2 regions of the Pseudoalteromonas sp. SR43-3 genome follow, and region 2 is predicted to be linked to the other one. Evidence: predicted binding sites of a transcription regulator. Region 2 holds the regulator's gene; the other holds the start of a gene.
The links. The regulator sigma-54, encoded in region 2, starts transcription at its own class of promoters, with help from an activator protein. The targets are predictions, from matches to a motif close to GTTGGCACGNNNNTNGNNT.

Region 1: H5088_RS06390 (EF-hand domain-containing protein) is a predicted target of sigma-54. The motif match lies at 2,579-2,597, and genes of this name have one in related genera.

Annotation. Positions count from the first base shown of each region.
Region 1 covers NZ_JACJEC010000003.1:405,640-411,993, reverse strand. Annotated here, with positions in the region: gene H5088_RS06405 (sigma 54-interacting transcriptional regulator) at 1-295, opposite strand, end outside; gene H5088_RS06400 (hypothetical protein) at 298-843, opposite strand; gene H5088_RS06395 (sensor histidine kinase KdpD) at 845-2,302, opposite strand; gene H5088_RS06390 (EF-hand domain-containing protein) at 2,633-2,866, shown strand; gene H5088_RS06385 (hypothetical protein) at 2,891-3,118, shown strand; gene H5088_RS06380 (EF-hand domain-containing protein) at 3,305-3,541, shown strand; gene H5088_RS06375 (calcium-binding protein) at 3,551-3,787, shown strand; gene H5088_RS06370 (amidohydrolase) at 3,920-5,596, shown strand; gene H5088_RS06365 (FlgO family outer membrane protein) at 5,700-6,354, shown strand, end outside.
Region 2 covers NZ_JACJEC010000003.1:244,645-257,824, reverse strand. Annotated here, with positions in the region: gene H5088_RS05650 (calcium/sodium antiporter) at 40-1,008, shown strand; gene H5088_RS05645 (KpsF/GutQ family sugar-phosphate isomerase) at 1,012-1,983, shown strand; gene kdsC (3-deoxy-manno-octulosonate-8-phosphatase KdsC) at 1,984-2,535, shown strand; gene lptC (LPS export ABC transporter periplasmic protein LptC) at 2,532-3,086, shown strand; gene lptA (lipopolysaccharide transport periplasmic protein LptA) at 3,076-3,621, shown strand; gene lptB (LPS export ABC transporter ATP-binding protein) at 3,618-4,343, shown strand; gene H5088_RS05620 (RNA polymerase factor sigma-54) at 4,413-5,912, shown strand; gene hpf (ribosome hibernation promoting factor) at 5,939-6,226, shown strand; gene ptsN (PTS IIA-like nitrogen regulatory protein PtsN) at 6,231-6,683, shown strand; gene rapZ (RNase adapter RapZ) at 6,702-7,547, shown strand; gene H5088_RS05600 (HPr family phosphocarrier protein) at 7,590-7,862, shown strand; gene mgtE (magnesium transporter) at 7,994-9,352, shown strand; gene H5088_RS05590 (protein disulfide oxidoreductase) at 9,555-9,962, shown strand; gene H5088_RS05585 (YgiQ family radical SAM protein) at 10,122-12,299, opposite strand; gene H5088_RS05580 (EAL domain-containing protein) at 12,431-13,180, opposite strand, start outside.

The DNA.
Region 1 (6,354 bases), 160 kb from region 2:
TTGCCTCTACTGCATCAGGAATTGAGCCGTGCGCTGTCATCATAATGACAGGTAATGCAGGGTAACGGCTTTGCAGCTGACGATGCAGTGCCATACCATCCATTTCATCCATACGTAAGTCGGTTATTACGGCGTCAAACACTTGGCTTTTAAGTATTTGCAGTGCGGTTAAGCCGCTTTCGCAGGTTGTTACTTCGTATCCTTTTGATTCAATACGAATAGCGAGCAGTTTTAATAAGCTAGCGTCGTCGTCTACGAGTAATACTTTTGCACCTTGTACTTTAGTTGCGGCCATAGTTACTGCTCCTTCGTTTCTTCTCGTAGTAAAAGTTGCTGCTCAATCGTTGCTAACGATGAGAGGGTTTCTTGCATTTTATTATTAAGTGCTTGCTGCTCTTTTTTAGCATTTATTTGCATAGTTACTTGCTGCTTTTGAAGCCATAAATATTGCTTTATGTCATCAGGCCAAAAGTAAGCAAGATCGAGCTTTAGCAACTTAGTCATTACCGTATTTGGATCACCATTTATGTTTAAGCACATGAACTTAAAAAAGCGTTTAAGCTCGTTTTCGCCTGTAAAAACATCTTTGCTAGGTATCAATTTAAATCCACCACACTGATTAGCGTGCCATGCAATAACTTGCTCTGCAGGAGGATAGCTTGGTTCAATTTTTGGTCTAGGTTTTGGACTAGGATTACTGTTTTTGTCGGTCGTTTTTTTTGTATCGACCACAGGTGCAGGTGTAATTGACACACGCTCTTCTTGCCCATTATTAATTTCACAACCTGATATAACCATGCTGCTACTGAGCACACATAAAATAGCGATTAAACGCAAGCGCATGTTAATTAACTCCTAGATTTTTTGTTATGGGAATTTTAATTGAAAACCGGCAACCATGTGGCTCGTTATGCTCAACACTAAGTGTACCTCTTAGCTGTTCAACAGACTCTTTTACAATAGTTAAACCCAGCCCACTGCCTTGCAGCGTAACATTTTTACTGTGTTTACCTTGATAAAATGCGCTGAAAATTTGAGTTTTTTCTTGCTCTTTAATACCGCACCCTTTATCAAGTACAACGATACAAAGCTGGTTTTGCTCAAGCGCTAAATTAATAGTAACGCTTTGCTTATCGTCTGAAAATTTTAAGCCATTTGAAATAAGCTGAATTAAAATCATCTCAATAAGCTCACTAGGTAAAGCAAGCGGTTTGTTAGGTAAAGTATTTTGCCACTGCAGAGCTTGCTGACGCGCAGTTAAGCGATGCTCAAAATGGCTATTAATTTTATTAATAAGAAGACTAAATTCAACTTCGCTTAAGCTGTCTTTACTGGTGCGAATCGCATTATAACTCAGCAAGCTGTCAATCATTGTACGAAGGCGTACCATAGATTGGCTAATAAGCTCAAGCACTGCTTTTTGCTCAGCAGTAATTGGGCCTACTATTTCATCAGTTAATAAGTCAGTGCCTTCGACCATTGAAGCAAGCGGCGTTTTTAGCTCATGAGTTACATGGCGTAAAAAAGTATCTTTTTGCTGCTCAAGCATATGAAGCTGTTCTTGTACCCATTGGAGCTTTTCTCCTAGCTCAACAAGCTCAGCTGAACCTTTCACAGATATTTTTTGCTGCCAATGCCCCTGCCCAAGCTTATCAATAACCGTAGTTAACCCTTTTAGTCGCCCACTTATGCGCCATAAAAAACCACCACCTACAATTAAAGTAAGTGGAATAAGTGCCACCAGCCAGTTTATAAATGAGGCTTGCAAGCTTGTCAGCTCATTTTGGTTATTGGTAATTTGCGCTTCGTTTTTATCACGTAACCATAAAGTAAGTTCAGCGACTAAATCGCTCACTGGCACAAATAGCTCAGCTTGTTGTTGTTTTTGCTCAACGAGTTTTACATGCGCGGTTTGTAAGGTGGTATATAAGCGTTGCCATTGGTGGATATACTCTTTATTCGTGTTTACAAATTTGAGTTCATCAATGCTTTGTAGGGATGATTGCCATTTATCAACAATGAGCTTATCTAGCGATTCACTTTTTAATACCCAGTTTTGTCTAGTGGCGCGTTCAAGACTGTTGAGTTCTTGCTTTAAAGTGTTAAACGATTTGGTAACTTGGTAGTTGCTACTCACAATACTTTGAGTAACCGCTAATTGCTTATTAAGCGCATTTAAAAATACGATCACCACTATAGAAAGCGGCAGTAACGAAAGCAGCATACTCATTGCAAATTGCCCAATTAAATTAGGCCGCCAGTTAAGCATTGCTTGGTATTTTTTAGCTATGGTTGCTGGCATTTCGTTTAGTCCTTTTAAGTTAAGCGTTCTATTATTAAGTGCTTACCTTATACACTAGCTGAACCAGCAATTATATTTAATACGATTAACAGCCAGCACTACAAAACAATGTGTCGCCAAATAGAGACAACGTAACTCGTTGATTTTAATAAACTCCCTTTTAACCCCATTAAATAGTGTTGCAAAAGGCGCACAAAAATTACAATAAACCCAGTAAAAACTTCTCACTGGCTTAAAGCTAAAACAATAACCAATTGAAAAATAACAATAATTATTATTGGCACCATTTTTGTAATAGGAGTAATAACTTTAATCAATAAGGAAATAATTATGAACAAACGCATTTTAGTAATTTCATCATTACTGGCTTTAGGCTTTTTAGGCGCTAATGCACACGCAATGGACGTTCACGCGACTTTTAACGAACTTGATAAAGACAGTAACGGCACATTAAGTGAAGCCGAAGCCGGTGAAGATGCTGTGTTACACGAGAATTTTTCTCAAATTGATACTAATCAAGATGGGCAATTGTCGCTAGATGAATTCAAAAAATTTATTCAATAAACTCATTTAATAAGGAACGTGATTATGAAACAACTTATAGCCGCTTTTTCATTAATGTTTTTAGCAATTAGTGCCACCGTAATTGCATCGCCAACAAATGTGCGTTTTGCCCACTTAGATAAAGATATGGACGGACAAATATCAATTGCAGAAGCAAAGGAAGACAAGGAAGTAATGAGACAGTTTGCCGACTTAGATGAAGACGGTGATGAAAAAGTCTCAAAAAAAGAATTTGAAAGCTTTAAACCTTAATGAGTAATTACTGATTAAGCTTTACTTAAGCTTGTTATAGGTAAACTGGAATTAAAAGCATTTGCCATAATCCCTGAGGGAGTGTGTAAAAGGATTTAATGTTGGGAGTTAAATTACGGCAAGTGCTTTTTCCTTTTCACTTTATTTTAGCCACAAACTTTAAATACATCTTTTGGAAGGAACACCATGAAGATACTTCCCCTTACTATAAGCATCTTAATGCTATTAAGCTTTGATGCCGCTGCACTTGATGTAAAGCAACGCTTTGATCACCTCGATAGCGACAAAAGTGGCTATTTAACGCATGACGAACTTGATCCCCAACCACAACTATTAAACACATTTGTAAAATGGGACAAAAACCAAGATAACCAAATTTCGTTAATCGAATTTAAAAATTACCTTACCAATAACCTCTACTGAGTATTTTTCATGAAAAAAACAAGCTATATAGCGCTTTTTGCGTTTAGTATTTTTAGCACATTAGGCTTTGCTGCAAGCAACAATGTTGCAGAGCAATTTGAAAAACTTGATAGAAACCAGGATGGTTTTTTAACACGTTCAGAAACCGCTGTAGACCCCGCTTTGTGGTCTCGATTTTCAAGCTATGATCAAGACAAAGACGGCAAGCTAACGCTAAGTGAATACAGTTTATACGCTAGTAAATAAACCCTTTCAAAAGCTAGATATTTTATGTTCTAGCTTTACTGCTTTTTTCTTCATCATAATTTGTCTCACATATTGGTATTATAAAGTTGGGTTTGCTAGTGTTAAAGCACTAACAATAAAAAATAATGCCTTATGTCGCTCAAAAAAATAATAAAACCACTCATACTAGCCAGCCTTTGCGCTAGTTCTAGTTACACTATTGCACAAACAAAAGTAATTTATAATGCCAACGGTTATACCCCTTTATATCAAGGTGAAGTACAGCAGTTTACTACCCTCGTTATTAAAAATGGCAAGGTAGTAAAACTAGGTAGCGATACACTTAAAGATAGCTACCCAGATGCCAAGCTAATTGACGCGCACGGTAATACCTTATTACCAGGCTTAATTGATGCTCATGGGCACGTTATTGGCCTTGGCGATAATTTATCGCAACTTGATGTACGCGGTGCAAAATCGGTTGATGAAGTAACGAATAAACTAAAAGTATTTGCCGATAACAAACAAGGTTGGATTATAGGGCGAGGTTGGAACCAAGAGCTATGGCCTGATACACGCTTTCCTACGGCTAAAGATTTAGACAAAGTAGTTAACGATCGACCTGTGGTGCTTTCTCGAGTTGATAGCCATGCCATTTGGGTTAATTCAAAAGCGCTCGAACTTGCAGGTATTACCGCCCAAACAAAAGCACCTGAAGGCGGTGAGATAATTAAAGACGAATTTGGCAATCCTACGGGTATTTTTGTAGACAAAGCAGAATCGCTAATTACCCAGCATATGCCAGCCCCTTCAAAACAAGATATAAGTGACTCACTTGATGCAGCAGGTAAACATTTATTAAGTTTAGGCATTACCTCTACTCACGATGCAGGTATTGATAAAACCACATGGGAGGTTTATAAAGAGCGCGGCGACCTTGGTAATTTACCGCTACGTATTGTGGCAATGTTAAGTGGTGCAAGCCCTGATTTAGACACAATGTTAAAGGCAGGCCGATACCACGACAAAAATGACTTTATGGAAATTCGCAGTGTTAAAGTTTACGCCGATGGCGCACTGGGCTCTCGTGGTGCAGCACTTATTGAAGAATATGCAGACAGACCTGGTCACCATGGTTTAATGCTTGAAACGCAAGAGAAACTCGAAGCACTCTTTACACAAAGCTTTAAAAGCGGCTTTAGCGCAAATACTCACGCCATTGGCGACAAAGCAAATAAAGTAGTACTTGATGCCTATCAAAATGTGTTTAAAAAAACGGGCGGTATATTACTACGAAACCGAATAGAGCACGCCCAAATTGTAACCCCTGATGATATCCCTCGCTTTAAAGCGTTAAAAATAATCCCTTCAATGCAGCCAGTGCATGCCACTTCAGATATGCATATGGCAGAGCAGCGTTTAACTGAAAAACAACTAAGCGGCGCCTACGCGTGGCAAACATTTTTACAGCAAGGTTCGGTTGTTGCTGCGGGGTCTGATTACCCTGTAGAGCTTGCAAATCCATTTGATGGTTTGTATTCAGCCATTACACGCATGGATCATAACAAACTACCGGAAAACGGCTGGCGTGCAAGTGAAGTACTAAGCCGCGAAGATGCATTACGTGCATTTACTCTTGGCGGCGCCTATGCAGCTCATCAAGAATTTAAGGTGGGTAGTTTAGAAAAAGGTAAATGGGCCGACTTTATTTTAATTGATAAAGACTACTTTAAAGTACCTGTTGAGGAGATATACAAAACAAACGTACTGCAAACATGGGTAGCAGGTAAGCTTCGCTATAAAAAAGAAGAGGTTACAAAAGCACCATAATTAAAAATAAACAAATTAATTATTAAATTTAATTAAAGTAATCAAAAAGTGTGTCGATAAGGAGGGGTATTTATAAAATCCCCTTATGTTTCAGGAAGAAAACATGTTATCAAAAAAAATAACTCTTACTTTATCGGCACTTTTTACACTATCACTCTCAGCTTGCTCTACCCACCCTGTTTACAATGGACATGCACCACATAACAATATTGGCTATAATAATGCCCATAATCGCTATGCTGAAAATAATCAGCCGCGCGTGAGTAATTGGCAATTTCCAGAAAATAATTACCGCCCAATTAACAGCAGTAAGTTACTAAGTAATTACACAGAGCAATTAGCAATGAAGCTAATTGAAAATATGAATTACATAAATAGTAGCACGCCTATCGCTATAACTTCGTTTGTAAATTTAGACGACAACCTGCAAACTACTAATATTTTTGGCAATCATTTAGCTGAAAGCTTTATTACTGAATTACAAGAGTTTGGTTTGTCTGTTGTTGATTATAAGCACACAGGCACAGTTCACGTGACGCCGATGGGTGATTTTTCATTTAGCCGTAATGGCAAAGATATTAAAGGCTACCCACATATTGAATACACTTTAACTGGGACGCTTACATACACCAACCGCGGTGTTATTGTTAATGCTCGTATTATTGGCGCTAAATCTAAAGTAGTGGTGTCATCAGCTAAAGGGTTTATTCCCAGCTTTGTGGTTGAATCGCTATACCCTACTCGCAGAACCGATGGAA
Region 2 (13,180 bases):
ATTCGCGCCATCCGTATTTTGTATAACTGGCTTAACACAATGGTTACCTCGTTTGTTATTTTAATTCTTGGTTTTGCAGCTCTTGTTTGGAGTGCCGATAGGTTTGTTTATGGGGCTGCGGCTCTTGCTAAAAACTTTGGTGTACCTACACTTATTGTTGGTTTGACCGTTGTAGCCATGGGCTCTTCAGCCCCTGAAATGATGGTTTCAGCCTCTGCCGCTCTGGCTAACAAAACCGACACAGCCGTTGGCAATGCTGTTGGCTCTAATATTACAAACATTTTACTTGTGTTAGGTATCACTGCTCTATTTCGCCCTCTTTCAGTTTCATCTAGTACGTTAAAACGTGAAATGCCATTAGTGATGCTCGTATCTTTAGCTACTTGGTATGTGTTCTCAGATAACTACTTTTCATTTAGTGAAGGTGTTGAGCTTTTAGTTGGCTTTATCGTATTCATCGGTGGGTTAATCATTGTATCTATGCGTGCAAAAAACCAAGATGACCCATTTGTCTCAGAAGCCTGCGACGATGTACCAAACGATGTACCTACTAAAAAAGCGGTATTTTGGTTAATTGTTGGCATGATACTCCTGCCGGTTAGTTCTCATTTTTTAATCGGCTCAGCTGTTGATATTGCTAAATACTTCGGCTTAAGCGACTTAGTCATTGGTTTAACAATTATTGCCATTGGTACTAGCTTGCCTGAACTTGCCGCCTCGGTTGCAGGTGTACTTAAAAATGAAGATGATTTAGCACTAGGTAATATTGTTGGCTCAAACATATTTAATATTTTAGCTGTATTACCTCTAGCAGGTATTATTAATCCTTCAGCAATTGATCCATCGTTAGTAAGCCGAGATATATTAATTATGATTGGTGCAACACTTGCTCTTATTATTATGTCATTGAACTTTAGAGGCACCCAGCGTATCAATAGGGTAGAAGGCGGCTTATTGCTAATAGCGTTTTTGGGTTACCAAGGGTATATTTTTAGTCAAGTAGGGTAAATGATGGCAACGCTAAACTTTATTGAACAAGGCCTTCGCGTTTTAGATGTTGAGCGCCAAGCACTTAGTGATATTGCACAATATGTAGATGAAAATTTTCATAACGCGTGCCAATTAATGTACGACTGTGAAGGCCGTATTATTGTCATTGGCATGGGAAAATCAGGCCATATTGGCAATAAAATAGCGGCAACCCTTGCAAGCACTGGCAGCCCTGCGTTTTTTGTTCACCCTGGTGAAGCAAGTCATGGTGATTTAGGTATGATCACTAAAAATGACGTGGTTATGCTTATTTCTAATTCAGGGGAAACCAGCGAAGTTTTAAATATCATTCCGGTTTTAAAACGACTTGGTGCCAAAATGATAGCGATGACTGGCAATACACAATCAACAATGGCAACCCTTGCTAATGTACATGTGTGCATTAAAGTAGAAAAAGAAGCTTGTTCATTGGGTCTAGCCCCTACATCAAGTACCACTGCAACGCTTGCGATGGGCGATGCCATGGCAGTTGCATTATTAGAAGCTCGCGGCTTTACAGCTGATGACTTCGCGCTATCTCACCCAGGTGGTAGTTTAGGCAAGCGCTTATTACTTACTTTAAAAGATGTTATGCACAGCGGCGCAAATACACCTATTATTGATGTTTCACAAACAGTTAAAGATGCTCTAATAGAAATGTCAGCTAAAGGATTAGGTATGACAGCCATTGTTGATGAAAATCAGCAACTCGTAGGGTTATTTACCGATGGTGACTTACGTCGCATTTTAGAACAAAGAATTGATATTCATACAACACAAATAGATGTTGTTATGACTAAGTCATGTACTACGGCTACACAAGATATTTTAGCTGCTGAAGCGCTTAATATTATGGAACACAAACGTATAAATGGCCTAATCGTCGTCAATGAGAAAAACCAACCTATTGGCGCATTAAATATGCAAGACCTATTAAAAGCAGGAGTGTTATAAATGCAATTTGAAGAACTCTATCAACCGCTGAGCGATGATGCAAAAGCACGCGCTAAAAAAGTAAAGCTACTTATATGCGATATTGATGGTGTATTTTCTGATGGCCGTATTTATCTTGGTAATCAAGGTGAAGAGCTAAAAGCATTTAATACAAAAGATGGTTTTGGCATTAAAGCGCTTATAAACAGTGGCTTTGAAGTAGCTGTAATTACTGGTCGTCATTCACAAATAGTGCAACAACGTATGAGTAGCTTAACCGTACAGCATATTTATCAAGGCCAAGAAAATAAGCTCATTGCCTATCAAGAATTAAAAGACAAACTCAACCTTAGCGATGAACAAATTGCTTATATCGGTGATGATGGCCCTGACATGCCTGTTATGGAGTTAGTAGGCTTTGCCGTTGCAGTAAATGATGCCCACCCTCTTATTAAGCGTTTGTCACATTATGTAACGCAAATGCCTGGTGGTTTTGGCGCTGTGAGAGAACTCACCGATTTGCTCATGCTTGAAAATGGTAAAGCGTTGACTACACAAGGCACTAGTTCATGAATGCAGCGCGCATAATATTAAGCGTTTTATTCATTAGCTGTATGGTTTGGCTTTGGTACCCTTATTTTACACAACCAAATATTTTGCCTCAGACTGAGCCTGAAGTTATTGCCAAGCCTGATTACATAGCTATTGAGCTCAAACAGACAGCCTATGATGAGCAAGGTAAAATTAGCCACAAAGTCACTGCGGCTAAAATGGAACTATATCAGCAATTAGGTTTCACGTTTTTTGAAAAACCCATTTTTACTTTATATAACGAAAAGCAAACGTGGCAAATAAATGCAGACGAAGCAACATTATACGAAGACAAACAATTAATTTTAGAAGGTAATGTGGTTGCCAAAAACTTAACCGATAACGCCATGATAGACAAAATCAATGCTGATAATATTCAGGTTGATATAAAGTTATTAACAATGCGTTCGGAGCAACCCGTCATTATCACTGGACCCAATTTAAAAATCACCGGTAAAGGCCTAGAAGCCGACTTGAAAACCGAAGTGATAAAACTAATTAACCATACGCGAACCATATATTATGACCAATAAAATATTAAAATCACTTATAATTCCTACACTTATACTAGCGTTTAATAGTAGTGCTGCAGAGCAAAACACGCAACCTGCTGCCAATCAAATTTCAATAAGTGCCGACAAGCAAGAAGGTCAATTGAAAGCTAATGTGGGTATTTTTGAGAAAAACGTTGAGATTATTCACGGTAATCGCCGCATTACAGCCGATCGCCTCGAAGTACACAAACGTGATGAACTTGGTGATAATAAACAATTATTAATTGCCACAGGTAGCCCTGCGCACTTTGAAGAAAAGCAATCAGACGGCACGACTATGAGCGCCAGTGCTGACGAAGTACGTTATGATGTATCTAAGCGTTTTTTAACGCTTGTTGGTAATGCACAAGTATCGCAAGCCGGACAAAAAATAAATGCTAAAAGCATTACCTACGACATAGAGCAGCAGCTCATCAGTGCCGAAAAAGATGAAAACTCAACTGACCGTGTTCACACAATTTTAGTACCGATCGAAACTAAAAAAAGTAAAAAAGGCGATAAAGGTCAACCATGAGCACATTAAAAGCAGAACTATTGGCAAAAAGCTATAAAGGTCGTGAAGTTGTAAAAAACGTCGGCCTTGAAGTACAAGCTGGCAGTATAGTTGGCTTACTTGGCCCTAACGGTGCTGGTAAAACAACGACTTTTTATATGATTGTAGGGCTTGTTCCTAGCGACAAAGGGAAAATATCTATTGATGATAACGATATTACTCTTTTACCTATGCATAGTCGTGCTAGATTAGGCATAGGCTACTTACCACAAGAGTCATCGATTTTTAGAAAGCTGACTGTTTATCAAAACTTAATGGCCATTTTAGAAACGCGCAAAGAACTAAATAAACAAGCCAGAGAAGACACGCTCAATAACTTATTAGATGAATTTAGCATACAACACATTCGTGATAGCCAAGGTATGGCATTATCGGGGGGAGAACGTCGTCGTGTAGAAATAGCACGAGCGCTGGCAGCAGATCCTAAATTTATATTACTGGATGAACCGTTTGCCGGTGTTGACCCTATTTCGGTATTAGATATAAAGAAAATAATAGAACATCTTAAAAATCGTGGGATTGGTGTATTAATTACCGACCATAACGTAAGAGAGACCCTTGATGTTTGTGAAAAAGCCTACATTGTTTCTCATGGGGAGCTGATTGCATCAGGTACTCCAGAACACGTATTAAATGATAAAACAGTACGCGATGTTTACTTAGGCGAGCAATTTAGGCTGTAACATTTACGCCATGTCTTTAAGCATCTGCTAGTATTAATTATAACAACATAAAAGGATTGTTAGAGATACATGAGGCAATCACTACAGCTGCGCATGGGCCAGCAACTTACAATGACTCCACAGTTGCAACAAGCTATTCGTTTGTTGCAACTCAGTACATTGGATCTCCAGCAAGAAATACAAGAAGCTCTCGACAGTAATCCACTATTAGAGGTTGAAGAGGCAGACTATTCCGAAGACGCTGCTGGTAAAAACGAGCAAAAAGCTGATACCGATGACATAACTGTTAGCGCATCTGCTGATGATGCTCCGAGCGAATACGAACAAGATACTGGTGAAGCACTTGCAAAAGACACGCTAAGTGACGACATGGCTATGGATGTCAGTTGGGATGAGTACATGAGTGCCGCTCCTGCAGCCTCATCAGGTCCAATGCCTGAAGACGAATCAATATACCAAGGCGCCTCTACTGAAACGCTCCATGAGTATTTAATGTGGCAATTACAACTAACGCCATTTAGCCCTACAGACGAAGCTATTGCTATTGCTATTGTAGAAGCTGTCGATGATTCAGGTATTTTAACACTAAGCTGCGAAGAGATTTTAGAAAGCTTTAATCAAGAAAACGAAGATGATAACGAAGTCGAACTTGATGAAATTGAAGCGGTATTAAAACGCATCCAACTGTTTGATCCTGTTGGTATTGCTGCACGTAGTTTACAAGAGTGTTTGTGTATTCAGCTTAATCAATTTGATAAAGAAACACCTTATATTAATGAAACGAAAATGATTTTAACCGAGCATATTGATCTATTAGCAGCTCGCGACTATCGTACATTAATGAAAAAAACTAAGCTCAAAGAAGAAGAGCTTAAAGAAGTAATGACACTAATACATACTCTCAACCCAAAACCTGCAGATACTATTGTAAGGGAAGAATCTGAGTATGTTATTCCTGATGTGTCAGTTAAAAAAATTAAAGGCCGCTGGGTTGTCGAATTAAACCCAGATAGCATGCCTAAAATTCGTGTTAATAGCCAATACGCAGCAATGTCTCGCACTGTAAAATCAAGTGGCGACAGCCAGTTTATTCGCTCACATTTACAAGAAGCTAAATGGTTTATTAAAAGCTTAGAAAGTAGAAACGACACGCTATTAAAAGTTACTAATTGTATTGTTAAGCAACAACAAGGCTTTTTTGAACATGGCCCTGAAGCCATGAAACCAATGGTTTTAAATGATGTTGCTGAAATGGTAGAAATGCACGAATCGACAATTTCTCGCGTAACTACTCAAAAGTACATGCATACACCCCGTGGTATATTTGAGCTTAAATATTTTTTCTCAAGCCATGTAAGTACTGAAAACGGTGGTGAATGTTCATCTACAGCAATACGTGCGCTTATCCGAAAATTAATCGCAGCAGAAAACTCAGCAAAACCATTGAGTGATAGCAAAATAGCGGATATATTGGCTGAGCAAGGAATTAAAGTAGCGAGACGTACAATCGCAAAATACCGCGAATCTCTTGCTATTCCACCGTCAAATCAGCGTAAAAGTCTGATTTAAGACGCTAAACTAAGAGGGTAATGCTTATGCAACTAAACTTAACTGGTCGTCACGTAGAATTAACCGATTCACTAAGAGACTATATTAATACTAAATTTGCGAAGCTTGAAAGACACTCTGATCATATTAATAATGTTCATGTCATTCTCGATGTAGAAAAATTAAATCAAAAAGCAGAAGCCACAATACACGTAAGCGGTGCTGAGCTATTTGCCTCTACAGAACATCAAGATATGTATGCCGCTATTGACTCATTGATCGACAAGCTCGATCGCCAAGTAATCAAACACAAAGAGAAGCTTGCTCGACACTAATATGATGAAATTAAGTTCACTTATATGCCAGGACTGCAGCAAAGCTGCGGTCCTTTTTAATAGCAAAAAAAGAATTTTAGAGTTCATTAGCGAACTTGCTCACGACAAACTTCCGTATTTACCGCAACAAGATATTCTTAATGCTTTAATGAGCAGAGAGAAATTAGGTAGTACAGGTATAGGACGTGGCATTGCTATTCCTCATGGAAGAATGAGCGGTGCAGAAGAGCCTTTGGCTTTAGTGCTCGTTAGCGAAACTCCAATAAACTTTGATGCAATCGATAATCGCCCTGTTGATATTTTTGTCGCACTCATCGTACCAGATGGCGATAACCAGCAGCACTTAAAGACTCTAGCAACCATTGCTGATAAACTAAACAACAAAGATTTTTGTAAACAGTTACGCAGTGCAAAATCTGATACTGAGCTTTACCAAGTTATTGTCGATCAATCATAGTTTTATAAAGGGTGTTAAATGGAGTTAATTATCATAAGCGGCCGTTCTGGTTCTGGAAAGTCGGTTGCTTTGCGCGTTGTAGAAGATTTAGGTTATTATTGCGTTGATAATATTCCAGTAAACCTACTACCTTCATTAGTTCGCAGTGTGTCTGATAGCTACGATAAAATTGCTGTTAGCATAGACGTGCGCAACATCCCTAAAGAACAAGATGAATTTAACGATATTCTTGAATACTTACCAGGCTTTGCAAACCCTACGTTATTTTATTTAGATAGCGACGATCAGACATTGATCAAACGCTTTTCTGAAACACGCAGATTACACCCACTATCAATAGACTCGTTGCCGCTTGATTTAGCCATCAAAAATGAAAAAGAATTACTTGATGTATTAACCACTCGCGCCGACTTTATGATAGATACGACTGATTTAAGTGTTCATCAACTCGCTGAATCTATTCGTGAAAAGATTTTAGGTAAAAAAGATAAGCAACTGATTGTCACATTTGAATCGTTTGGTTTTAAACACGGTATACCAAAAGAAGCAGACTACGTATTTGATGCACGCTTTTTACCAAATCCACACTGGGAACCAGAGTTAAAGCCTTTAAATGGATTAGATCAACCGGTTAAAGACTATTTAGCTAATCACAGCATAGTGCAAAAATTCACATGGCAAATTCAAACATTTGTACAAACGTGGTTACCGCATTTAGAACGAAATAACCGCAGTTATTTAACCATTGCTATTGGGTGTACAGGCGGGCAACATCGCTCTGTGTATTTAGCGCAAACTATCGGTGAAAGTTTTGCAATGACACATCCCAATGTAAAAATTCGCCATCGCGAACAAGAAAAATAATATAGCTGAATAATCACCTGTTCAGCTTAGGTAGAGTAAGTTATGCATTGTGAAGATACCTTTTTAATAAAAAACAAATTAGGCTTACACGCCAGAGCAGCTACTGTGCTTGCGCAATTAGCAGTACAATTTGATGCTACAATCACATTATTCCAAGATGACAAAGAAGCAGCAGGCGATAGCGTACTTGCATTAATGTTACTTGAAAGTAGCCAAGGAAAAGAAGTTAAAGTTGTTTGTAAAGGCCCTGATTCTGAGCAAGCTTTACACGCTGTTGGAGAATTAATAGCACAACGCTTTAATGAACAAGAATAATCTGTTTTATAAAAACAATATTCGCATTACTAGTGCTTCAATTAAAACAGATATATAAAATAAATAGGTTAGTAACGCCAGTTAACTCACCTCCCCCCATAAAGTAATATAACAATTTATAAAGGACGCCAATGCCAGAAGCTTTTGAACAAGATTATCCACTACAGCAACTAAAGCAGGTGACGAAGTCACTCAATAGTGGTCAATTTGTTCAAGTTAGGCGCATGCTCGCAAAAACGGCTCCTTGTGATACCGCATTATTATTAGAATCATCACCGCATAAAATTCGCCGACTGCTTTGGCAATTGGTCGATCCTGATGTGCAGGGTGATGTTCTTGAAGAATTATCTGAAGATGTTCGTTTAGGCATTATTGCCCAAATGGAACCTAAGCACATTGCCGCCGCAACTGAAGACATGGGCCACGATGACTTAGGTGAAGTATTACGTAGCCTGCCAGATACCGTCTATAAAGACGTTGTTAGCGCGATGGACATTCAAGACCGTGAACGTGCCACGCAAGCACTGTCATATCAAGAGCGTTCAGCAGGTGCGCTAATGAACACCGATACGGTGACCATTCGCCCTGATGTAACACTCGATGTTGTACTTCGTTATATTAGACTGCGTGGTGAGTTACCAGAGGGTACAGATGATTTATATGTTGTTGATAAACATAACTGCTTTATAGGCGCTTTATCGCTGAGTACATTATTAACTAATCCGCCAGAAAAAATTGTCCGCGATTTAATGGATGAAGATTGTGAGTCTATCCCAATCTCAATGGATGAAAGTGAAGTAGCGCAATTATTTGAGCGTCATAATTGGATATCGGCCCCAGTGGTGGACGATAACGACCAACTCCTCGGTCGTGTAACTATCGATGACATCGTTGATGTAATCCGAGAAGATGCCGAGCATAGCTTATTAAGCCTAGCCGGTCTTGATGATGAAGAGGATACATTCGCGCCAGTACTAAAAAGCTCTAAAAAACGCTCAGTTTGGCTAGGAGTTAACTTACTAACCGCACTTGCAGCTGCTTTTGTAGCTAGCTTTTTTGAAGGCACTTTAGATGTGCTCCCTATTTTGGCTGTGCTTAACGGTATTGTCCCTTCTATGGGTGGTGTTGCTGGTAGCCAATCATTAACGCTTGTTATCCGTGGTATTGCAGTAGGTCATATAAACCAAACAAACCAACGTTTCTTGATGATGAAAGAACTGGCCATTGGCGCGCTAAACGGTATTTTGTGGTCACTATTAATTGCGGGTGTTATTGCGCTATGGCAGTGGGACTTTATGCTTGGTGGCGTACTCGCCTTCGCTATGTTTATGAACTTAGTGGTGGCAGGTGTTGCTGGTGCAAGTATTCCAATAATTCTTAAAAGAATGAATATAGACCCTGCTCTTGCAGGGAGTGTGGTGCTAACCACAGTGACTGATATTGTTGGTATATTCGCCTTTTTAGGTACTGCTACATGGTTGCTGATATAAATTAAACGCTTTAAATGTAAAAAACTACAGCAAAAATAGTTAGGGTAAATCAGTAGCTATGGCAACGGATACCAAACATAAAAATGACATACCTAAAAAAACGCTAAAACAAAAAAGCGTATCCATATTAAAAAGTCTACTGGTATATAGCTCTATATTTTTCGTCATTTATACCGCCGTCAATTGGTGGCGGCAACCTGTCATGCCAGCAAATCCTCAATTACAATTAATCGACTATGAAGGGCAAAACATTGATTTAGCAGCAATGAGCCAAGATAAACCCACGCTTGTGTATTTTTGGGGAACTTGGTGTCCTATTTGTAGTATTACCTCCCCTGCCATAAACGAACTCGCAAACGAGAATAAATACCCCGTCGTGAGCATCGCAATAAAATCAGGCTCTGATCAAGAGCTGCATGATTATTTAAATGAGCAAGGCTACAGCTTCAGTACTGTTAACGATCAACACGGGGAGATATTTTCCGATTGGCAGGGACAAGTCACGCCATCTTATATAATCTTAAAAGATAATAAAATGACGCAAGGACTCACGGGCATTCAGCCGTTATGGTCACTTAAATTGCGTTTGTGGTTATCATCAATGCTTTAAAAAAAGCTAAACTTAGCACAGGATATCTAAAGAGAGGGGCTCTAAAACCTCACTCTTTATCACCTACAATAATATAGATAATAAAGAGCAAGGCTTACTTTATTTGCGTATGAAAAAGCGCGTACCGCAATTAGCCTTATCTATTAGCAAATAAAATTACTAACGTGTACTTTGACGATTACCGCCTACTTTTGGCTTAGTGTTTGCCTTTTTAAATTGGCTAAAACCAGTATGTCGCGTTAGTGCCGGACGCCCACTTTTTTTACCACCTTTACCTGCTTTTTCATCGCGCCCTTCTTCTGGCACTAAACAGTTAGGCCCTTTACCAATTAAATTAGCTTTACCCATTTTACGTAGAGCTTCACGTATCATTGGCCAACCAGCTGCATCGTGGTAGCGTAAAATAGCTTTATGTAATCTACGTTGGCGTGCGCCTTTAGGTACAGGAACAACTTCTGAGTTGTTTTTTATATTACGTAAAGAGTTCATCTCTGTATGGTAAATAGTTGTCGCATTAGCCATAGGTGATGGGTAAAAATTTTGTACCTGATCAAGCTTAAAGTCGTTTGATTTAAGCCATAAAGCCATGTTTACCATGTCTTCATCTTTTGTACCTGGGTGAGCAGATATAAAGTAAGGAATTAAATACTGCTTTTTACCGGCTTCTTTAGAGTACTTATCAAACAGTTCTTTAAATTGATCGTACGCTCCCATACCTGGTTTCATCATTTTTGATAATGGACCATCCTCTGTATGCTCTGGCGCTATTTTTAAGTAACCGCCTACATGGTGGGTTACTAATTCTTTAACGTAACGCGGGTCGCGTACAGCTAAATCGTAACGTACACCTGAAGCAATCAATACCTTTTTAATACCCTTAACTTCACGTGCTTTTTTATACAAATCTATTGTTGGCGTATGATCTGTATCCATGTGTTTACAAATATCTGGATACACACATGATAAGCGTCTACAGGTACTCTCGGCCTTTTTACTAGTACAGCGCAGCTTATACATATTCGCCGTTGGGCCACCTAAATCAGAAATAACACCAGTAAAGCCGGGAACTTTATCTCTAATTTGTTCAATTTCTTCAATAATAGATTCTTGCGAACGACTTTGAATAATGCGCCCTTCATGCTCTGTAATTGAGCAAAACGAACAACCACCAAAACAGCCACGCATAATATTAACTGACGTTTTAATCATATCGTAAGCAGGTATTTTAGCATCACCATAACTTGGGTGAGGAATACGCTGATACGGCAAACCAAATACAGCATCCATCTCATGTGTTTCTAATGGATATGCTGGCGGGTTTACCCAAATAGAGCGATCGCCATGTCGTTGGTAAAGCGCTCTTGCACAACCAGGGTTTGTTTCTTGATGTAAAATTCGCGAGGCATGGGCGTATAAAGGTTTGTTAACACTTACTTGCTCATAAGCAGGTAACTTAACATAGGTTTTTTCCCACGGCTTAGGACGTGCAGGCTGAACCATGATTGGTTTTGCCGCTTCTGCTTTTAAATCAATACCCGCTTGTTTAAATTCAGATTTACTACAGCCAACATCATCCGCGCCATATGGGTTTGGAATAGGGTCTATTTTACCAATTTTATCAATAGCGGTAGAATCACTGCCACGCCAACCAGGTAGAGGCTCTTTTCGAATAACAGCCGTGCCGCGAATATCCTGAATCGTATCCATCGTTTCACCCGCAGCAATACGGTGTGCAACTTCAACTAGCGGGCGCTCTGCGTTACCGTAAATTAAAATATCGGCTTTTGCATCAAACAAAATACTACGACGTACTTTTTCCTGCCAATAGTCGTAATGAGCAATACGGCGAAGGCTGGCTTCAATACCGCCAATAACAATTGGGATACCTTTGTATGCTTCACGGCATTTTTGCGAGTAAATCATCACGGCGCGATCTGGGCGCTTACCGCCAACGTTATTAGGCGTGTAAGCATCATCGTGGCGCATGCGTTTTTCCGCTGTATAGCGGTTGATCATCGAATCCATGTTGCCGGCTGTTACACCAAAAAATAAATTCGGTCTGCCGAGCTCCATAAATGCATCTTTAGAGTCCCATGCAGGTTGGGCAATAATCCCCACTCTAAAGCCTTGCGCTTCAAGTACACGGCCAATTACAGCCATACCAAAACTAGGATGGTCAACATACGCATCGCCACTAATTATTATTATGTCGCAGCTATCCCAGCCAAGTGCATCCATTTCTTCACGTGTAGTTGGTAAAAATGGCGCGGTGCCATAACATTCAGCCCAGTATTTCGGGTATGAAAATAAGGCGCGCTTAGCTTTGAGTGTGCTCATAATTGTGGCCGTAGAATAACAAAAGGCGCGAATTATACCCTACTAAATTCTTTATATATACAAAGTAGTCAAAGCATATCGCGCTTTAAATTCTAAATCGTTCATTAGCTTAAATAATAAGTTAATCTTTTTTAGCGTTTATTTATAAATTCTATCAGTTCATGCTCAGGCATGGGTTTAGCATACATAAAACCTTGTACCTCATCACAGCCTAAGTTTTTTAAGAACTGAGCTTGTTCTTGTGTTTCAACGCCTTCAGCAATCGTTTTTAACCCCAACTTAGCACCAAGAGAAATAACTAAGGCAGCAATAGCGCCAGTGTCATCATTTGGCAGATCCTTAATAAATGCACGATCTATTTTCAACCTATCCAAGGGTAAACTTTGTATATAACTAAGCGATGAAAAGCCAGTACCAAAGTCATCAATAGCAACCTCAATCCCTAACTCTTGAAGCTCTCTAAGTGTATTAATAACAGTTTCGAGTTCATCCATTACTACGCTTTCTGTGACTTCTAACTCTATGTTTTTTGGCTTAACACCATATTTTAATAATGTATTTTTAACGTTTTGAGCATAACCTTTTACTTTAAACTGCGGAACAGACACATTAACCGCAATACAAATTTCGGTGCCCATATTTTCTAGGCGCTTTTGTTGTTGGCAAGCTTGCTCTAAAACCCACTGCCCTATATCAACAATCAAGCCCGCATCTTCTGCAAGTGGAACAAATACCGCTGGCGATATATACGACCCATTACCGGTGGGCCACCTAAGTAATGCCTCACACCCAATTAGAGACAAGTCTCCTAATGAAAGTTGAGGTTGGTACCATACCTCTAACTTGTTTCGAGCAAAATCATGGCGTAATTGCCTAATAAT